Regions from separate parts of the Paenibacillus sp. FSL H8-0332 genome, predicted to be linked through region 1. Evidence: a T-box and tRNA genes for the amino acid it is inferred to sense, from the RefSeq annotation. Region 1 holds a T-box; the other holds one or more tRNA genes.

Region 1 (3,728 bases):
AGATTTGCACGGACTCGGCTTTGGTGCCGGCTGTAATGCCGCCGAGTTCAACCTTCCGGGTCTCCCCTGTAAGCGAGGACAGTGAATAATTGGAAGGAACCGTGAATGTGCCTATGCGCTGTTCATAATTAGCGGCGCTGAAATTCCAGCCGTAGATGTTGATTTTGAGCCCTTTGACGGAGGCGGCTGTTCCAATATTCGCGTAGTATGTAAGGCTGGTGCTCTGCTTTGCGGGGATTTTCTTGACCGTGCTGTCTGCGCTGACCGGTATTCCCTTGATGACGCTGCCGCCCGCAGTTACAATTTTGGAGAAATAGTCCGCCAGATTGACACTGCTGCCGGCATTGTTGGTATAGGTAAGCGTGTAGGTGAGAATATTGCCGCCGGTTTGGCTCTGAATCCCTACATGGCTTAGCTTCACCTGAAGCGCGGTGCCGAGCTTGAGCGAACTTAGACCATTAAGTGTGGAGACTTCCGTGACCGTGCTTGCTGCTAGGGCAGCCGTTGAAGCGGATGAAGCAGCATAGGCCGTGGTTCCCGGGCTTCCTGCGGTCTGACTTGCGGCAAATGTGCTGAGCAGCAGCAGAACAAATGCTTTTTTTCGTGTAAGCATGTAATTCCCTCCTTCTATGATCTCATAAGGCAAAATATCAACATTGACTGAATGTCCGCTGAAAAAAAAGCCGTCAAACCGCGCTGAAGCTTAAAGGAAGCTTAAAAGAAGATAAAAAAATAAGCGGACTTTGCGCTGCTTGTCAAACGGGCAGTTTTTGCATATAATGAATAGACATATCTTCTCGAAGTTTATGTTAATCATCCGCAAAATGCATTGATGGAGAAGAGTACGCAGTGCCTGGCTTACAGGGAGGAAGCGCCGCAGATTGAGAGCGTTTCTAAGAGAGCAGAGCTGCCGAAGTTCACTCCGGAGCAGTTCCCTGAATGTGCTTCAAGGCTTCCTTGAAGAGTGCTAGTAGGGGAGACCGGCCGCAGACCGTTATTTCTGTATAAAGTGAGACAGGTCTTTGCCGCACCGAAAGAGGGAATATTGCTCTTAAGGGAAGCGTACGGCCGTCTAACAAGGGTGGTACCACGGTCTTTTCGTCCCTTTACCGGGAGAAAAGGCCTTTTTTTGTTGAACAATACGAGATTTGAGGGGGCAGTACAAGCCATGAAAGACAAATTGGAAGCACTGAAGGCTGAGGCACTGACGAAGCTGCAGGCGGTATCCGATCCGCAGATTCTGAATGACCTGCGCGTCAAATACCTTGGCAAAAAAGGCGAGCTGACAGAGGTTCTGCGCGGTATGGGCGGACTAAGCGCGGAGGAGCGTCCGGTGATCGGCCAGGTGGCCAATCTGGTGCGCAGCGCCATTGAAGAGGTGATCGGCGCCAAGCAGGAGCTGTTCCAGCAGCAGGAGACGCAGAATCGCCTGAATGCGGAGAAGGTCGATGTAACCCTGCAAGGCCGCGGCATGCCGCAGGGCGGGATTCATCCGCTCAGCCGGGTGATCCAGGAGATCGAGGATATTTTCATCGGCATGGGCTACCAGGTTGCGGAAGGACCGGAAGTAGAGACGGATTATTACAACTTCGAGGCGCTTAACCTTCCGAAGAACCATCCGGCCCGCGATATGCAGGATTCCTTCTATATTACGGAAGACATTCTGATGCGCACACAGACCTCGCCGGTTCAGATCCGTACCATGCAGGCGATGAATGGTGAGACTCCGGTCAAAGTGATCTGTCCGGGCAAAGTATTCCGCCGTGACGATGACGATGCGACCCACTCCTTCCAGTTCCATCAGATTGAAGGCCTGGTGATCGGCCGCAATATCCGCATGAGCGACCTGAAGGGCACCCTGCAGCAGTTCATGAAGGAGATGTTCGGGCCTAGTGCAGGCATCCGCCTGCGTCCAAGCTTCTTCCCGTTCACCGAGCCTAGCGTTGAGGTGGATGTAAGCTGCTTCAAATGCGGCGGCGAAGGCTGCCGTCTCTGCAAGCAGAGCGGCTGGCTGGAGATTCTCGGCGCCGGTATGGTGCACCCGAATGTGCTGCGGATGGGCGGATATGATCCGGAAATCTACAGCGGCTTCGCGTTCGGCATGGGCGCTGAACGGATCGCGATGCTGAAGTACGGCATCGACGACATCCGCTACTTCTACACGAATGATATGGGCTTTGTGAAGCAGTTCAAGGGTATTTAGGGATTTGGCGGGTGTGCGCGGGGGCGCGGGCCGGATACAGATAAGCCGGAGGGACGACGGCAGTTCTAGAGGAATGACTGTAATAGAAGGACCGGAGGGGAATTTTGGAACTGTAGGAGCGGAAGCGACCGCCTTTGTGTTTGGATTTCTACCGCGAGAAGCGGTTCTAATCAGGAAATCCAAACACAACAGCGGCCGGAAGTCCAAATATTCTCTGGAGGAACACTGGAATACAGGAATTTGGGTTAGGACGAAGTTGGCACTATGGCTTGTTGTATATCCGCTTCCGTGCGCGAAGCGCAGGCCGCCATGGAGATCAATACATCTGAAACAAAAAGGAAGTGTGCGATTATGAAAGTATCAACCGCCTGGCTGGCCGATTATATATCGCTGGAAGGGGTGACCGCAGATGAGCTGGCGGACAAAATCACCACCGCCGGCATCGAGATTGACGGAGTAGAACGCCGCAACAAAGGGATTTCCGGGATTGTGACCGGCTACGTGAAATCCAAAGAGAAGCACCCGGACGCCGATAAGCTGAATATCTGTATCGTCGATGCAGGGCAGGGTGAGGATCTGCAGATCGTCTGCGGAGCGAAGAATGTCGCGGCTGGGCAGAAGGTTCCGGTCGCGCTGGTAGGCGCCAAGCTACCGGGCCTGGAGATCAAAAAAGCCAAGCTGCGCGGTGTGCTGTCGCAGGGAATGATCTGCTCGGCCAAAGAGCTGGGCCTCAACGACAAGCTGCTGCCCAAAGAGCTGCAGGAAGGCATTCTCGTGCTGCCTGAGCATACAGAGGTGGGCCAGGATATTCTTAAGGTGCTTGGACTGAATGACGAAATCCTTGATTTCGACCTGACGCCGAACCGTTCCGACTGCCTGAGCATGATCGGTGCCGCTTATGAGGTAAGCGCGGTGCTGGGCCGCGAGTTGAAGCTGGCTGATCCGGCGGCAGAGCTCGTGGAAACGGGCGGCAAGGCAGCGGACTCCATCACGGTTACAATTGAGGACGAGGCATTCTGCAGCCATTATGCCGTGCGTTATATTGCCGGAGTGAAGACCGCGCCGTCCCCGCTGTGGATTCAGAACCGCCTGATGGCGGCCGGGGTACGTCCGATTAATAATATCGTAGACATCACCAACTATGTGATGCTGGAATACGGACAGCCGCTGCATGCATTTGACGGCGGGCAGCTCCAGGGCGGAACCATCGGTGTAAGGTTTGCCCGTGAAGGGGAAGGACTGGTTACCCTTGACGGACAAGATCGCAAGCTGGAGCCGCAGATGCTGGTTATTGCCGATGGTTCAGGCGCAATTGGCCTGGCCGGAGTGATGGGCGGACTCTCTACAGAGGTTACCGCAGACACCGTCAATATTGTGCTGGAGTCCGCCAAGTTCGACGGGGGAACTGTACGCAAGACCTCGCGTCAGCTGGGTCTGCGCTCGGAAGCTTCCCAGCGGTTCGAGAAGGAAGTGGATCCGAACGCGGTCATCCCTGCGCTTAACCGTGCGGCTGCACTGATTGCCC
Region 2 (3,728 bases), 3.1 Mb from region 1:
CCATCACACCACAGGTTGAGCCTAATCCCAGCATCAATCTGAGATAAAATTGAACCTTCCTTTTCTCCCTGGAAATCTGCTCTAATTCTGACAGGTCCGAATTTTTTCTTCATCAGCCGATGCTTCCTTCCATCTCAATCCTTAGTGTCGCCATTCTCCTCAGTTCCCCTCCCGTATTGTTCTTCGGCTTGCGTACCCAAAGTGCCCAACAGGCGGCTGAATTATCGGGCATGGCCCAATCCATCGGATATCTGCTGGCAGCCATCGGCCCGGCGCTGATTGGATACTTGCATGATGCCAGTCATAGTTGGAGCGCTCCACTCCTGATAATGGTCGGCGCCTCTGCTCTTCTTGGCATCGTTGGTCTAGGTGCAGCCAGAAATCAATTTGTTGGTGCTGCGAAGTAAGTTCATGAGATAAGCACTCAAGCGCTTAAGCACTTAAGCAACTGATGATTACTTAGATCTTAGACACTGCGAATATAAAAAAAAGAGTTCATCGGAGGTATACTCTGATGAACTCTTTTAGCGTATACCGGCGAGAGGACTCGAACCTCCACGGTTTCCCACTCGATTTTGAGTCGAGCGCGTCTGCCATTCCGCCACGCCGGCGTATACATATATAATTTCCAGAAAAATAATGGAGGTGCCACCCAGATTTGAACTGGGGATAAAGCTTTTGCAGAGCTTTGCCTTACCACTTGGCTATGGCACCAGATTAAATGGAGCGGACGACGGGAATCGAACCCGCGACCCTCGCCTTGGCAAGGCGATGCTCTACCGCTGAGCCACGTCCGCATATAATGGCTGGGGATATAGGAATCGAACCTATGAATGACGGAGTCAAAGTCCGTTGCCTTACCGCTTGGCTAATCCCCAATATATTTTTTAAAAGAAAATGGGGCGACCGATGGGTCTCGAACCCACGAATGCCGGAACCACAATCCGGTGCGTTAACCCCTTCGCCACGGTCGCCATGTAAAGCTATTTAATTGTTATGCCTTATTACTCTTATAAAAGAAATGGGGCGACCGATGGGTCTCGAACCCACGAATGCCGGAACCACAATCCGGTGCGTTAACCACTTCGCCACGATCGCCATATGATTCTTTTATATGAAATAACTTGGCAGGGGCAGCAGGAATTGAACCCACACCAACGGTTTTGGAGACCGTTGTTCTACCTTTAAACTATGCCCCTAAAAATGGTGGAGGCTGATGGATTCGAACCACCGAACACGTACGTGAGCAGATTTACAGTCTGATGCGTTTGGCCACTTCGCTAAGCCTCCACGGTATGGTGCCGGCGAGAGGACTTGAACCCCCAACCTACTGATTACAAGTCAGTTGCTCTACCAATTGAGCTACACCGGCATATTAAGTTGTATATGGTGGCGCGGGAGGGAATCGAACCCCCGACACAAGGATTTTCAGTCCTTTGCTCTACCGACTGAGCTACCGAGCCATATAAATATTTTGGTAAAAATGGCGGAACCGACGGGATTCGAACCCGCGATCTCCTGCGTGACAGGCAGGCATGTTAGGCCAACTACACCACGGTTCCAAAGTAATATTGCGGGGGCAGGATTTGAACCTGCGGCCTTCGGGTTATGAGCCCGACGAGCTACCGGGCTGCTCCACCCCGCGTCATTGAACAAAATCTATTCGGTTAAAGATAGATGGTGGAGGCTGAGGGGTTCGAACCCCCGACCCTCTGCTTGTAAGGCAGATGCTCTCCCAGCTGAGCTAAGCCTCCATATATGACTCGTATGGGATTCGAACCCATGTTACCTCCGTGAAAGGGAGGTGTCTTAACCCCTTGACCAACGAGCCACGCTGTTCTATTACTTGTAAGGTATTGCTACGGAGAGAGAGGGATTCGAACCCTCGAGACGCTTGTGGCGCCTACACGATTTCCAATCGTGCTCCTTCGGCCAAACTCGGACACCTCTCCATATGGCTCCCCGAACAGGACTCGAACCTGTGACAACTCGATTAACAGTCGAGTGCTCTACCAACTGAGCTATCAGGGAATATGCATATCAGGCTTAATCGCCTGAAAACTGAATCCGAAATGAATCTGCGTGTTAGAAATTTGGATAAGCCCTCGACCGATTAGTATTGGTCAGCTCCATGCATTGCTGCACTTCCACCTCCAACCTATCTACCTCGTCGTCTTCAAGGGGTCTTACATACTGGGAAATCTCATCTTGAGGGGGGCTTCACGCTTAGATGCTTTCAGCGCTTATCCCGTCCGTACGTAGCTACTCAGCCATGCTCCTGGCGGAACAACTGATGCACCAGCGGTACGTCCATCCCGGTCCTCTCGTACTAAGGACAGCTCCTCTCAAATTTCCTGCGCCCACGACAGATAGGGACCGAACTGTCTCACGACGTTCTGAACCCAGCTCGCGTACCGCTTTAATGGGCGAACAGCCCAACCCTTGGGACCTACTTCAGCCCCAGGATGCGATGAGCCGACATCGAGGTGCCAAACCTCCCCGTCGATGTGGACTCTTGGGGGAGATAAGCCTGTTATCCCCAGGGTAGCTTTTATCCGTTGAGCGATGGCCCTTCCATGCGGTACCACCGGATCACTAAGTCCGACTTTCGTCCCTGCTCGACTTGTAGGTCTCGCAGTCAAGCTCCCTTATGCCTTTGCACTCTGCGAATGATTTCCAACCATTCTGAGGGAACCTTTGAACGCCTCCGTTACTCTTTAGGAGGCGACCGCCCCAGTCAAACTGCCCGCCTGACACGGTCCCCGTACCCGGTAAGGGCACTAGGTTAGAACCTAGATACGATCAGGGTGGTATCCCAACGGCGCCTCCGCAGAAGCTTGCGCTCCTGCCTCAACGGCTCCCACCTATCCTGTACAGATCGTACCCAAATTCAATATCAAGCTGCAGTAAAGCTCCATGGGGTCTTTCCGTCTTGTCGCGGGTAACCTGCATCTTCACAGGTATTAAAATTTCACCGGATCTCTCGTTGAGACAGCGCCCAAGTCGTTACGCCATTCGTGCGGGTCAGAATTTACCTGACAAGGAATTTCGCTACCTTAGGACCGTTATAGTTACGGCCGCCGTTTACTGGGGCTTCGGTTCACAGCTTCGGGTTGCCCCTAACCACTCCCCTTAACCTTCCAGCACCGGGCAGGCGTCAGCCCGTATACTTCGCCTTACGGCTTCGCACAGACCTGTGTTTTTGCTAAACAGTCGCTTGGGCCTTTTCACTGCGGCCCCCTCGGGCTATTCACCCTACCGAGGCACCTCTTCTCCCGAAGTTACGAGGTCATTTTGCCGAGTTCCTTAACGAGAGTTCTTCCGCGCGCCTTAGAATTCTCTTCTCGCCTACCTGTGTCGGTTTGCGGTACGGGCACCTTCTCCTGGCTAGAGGCTTTTCTTGGCAGTGTGAGATCATGACCTTCGCTACTGTAATTTTCGCTCCCCATCACAGCCTGGCCTTAGTAGTGTGCGGATTTGCCTACACACCAGCCTCACTGCTTAGACGGACATATCCATCAGTCCGCGTCACTACCCTCCTGCGTCACCCCATCGCTCATAGCGGATTACGGTGGTACAGTAATTTCAAACTGTTGTCCTTCGACTACGCCTTTCGGCCTCGCCTTAGGTCCCGACTTACCCTGAGCGGACGAGCCTTCCTCAGGAAACCTTGGGCTTTCGGCGGATCAGATTCTCACTGATCTTTTCGTTACTCATACCGGCATTCT

Evidence for each region. A T-box is a leader RNA that pairs with one kind of tRNA and senses whether it is charged. The one in region 1 lies ahead of pheS (phenylalanine--tRNA ligase subunit alpha), so its partner is inferred to be a tRNA-Phe.
Region 2: it encodes a tRNA-Phe, which carries the amino acid that the T-box ahead of pheS (phenylalanine--tRNA ligase subunit alpha) is inferred to sense. The anticodon was not compared.

What each region holds. Positions count from the first base shown of each region.
Region 1 covers NZ_CP150145.1:1,586,556-1,590,283, forward strand. Annotated here, with positions in the region: gene NST43_RS06855 (hypothetical protein) at 1-613, opposite strand, end outside; T-box leader at 821-1,109, shown strand; gene pheS (phenylalanine--tRNA ligase subunit alpha) at 1,169-2,203, shown strand; gene pheT (phenylalanine--tRNA ligase subunit beta) at 2,555-3,728, shown strand, end outside.
Region 2 covers NZ_CP150145.1:6,072,653-6,076,380, forward strand. Annotated here, with positions in the region: partial or broken gene NST43_RS26250 (MFS transporter) at 174-407, shown strand; tRNA gene NST43_RS26255 (tRNA-Leu) at 533-611, opposite strand; tRNA gene NST43_RS26260 (tRNA-Cys) at 641-714, opposite strand; tRNA gene NST43_RS26265 (tRNA-Gly) at 723-797, opposite strand; tRNA gene NST43_RS26270 (tRNA-Gln) at 804-878, opposite strand; tRNA gene NST43_RS26275 (tRNA-His) at 899-974, opposite strand; tRNA gene NST43_RS26280 (tRNA-His) at 1,023-1,098, opposite strand; tRNA gene NST43_RS26285 (tRNA-Trp) at 1,126-1,199, opposite strand; tRNA gene NST43_RS26290 (tRNA-Tyr) at 1,205-1,290, opposite strand; tRNA gene NST43_RS26295 (tRNA-Thr) at 1,297-1,372, opposite strand; tRNA gene NST43_RS26300 (tRNA-Phe) at 1,388-1,463, opposite strand; tRNA gene NST43_RS26305 (tRNA-Asp) at 1,485-1,562, opposite strand; tRNA gene NST43_RS26310 (tRNA-Met) at 1,572-1,645, opposite strand; tRNA gene NST43_RS26315 (tRNA-Val) at 1,679-1,754, opposite strand; tRNA gene NST43_RS26320 (tRNA-Glu) at 1,760-1,831, opposite strand; tRNA gene NST43_RS26325 (tRNA-Ser) at 1,863-1,952, opposite strand; tRNA gene NST43_RS26330 (tRNA-Asn) at 1,956-2,031, opposite strand; rRNA gene NST43_RS26335 (23S ribosomal RNA) at 2,094-3,728, opposite strand, start outside.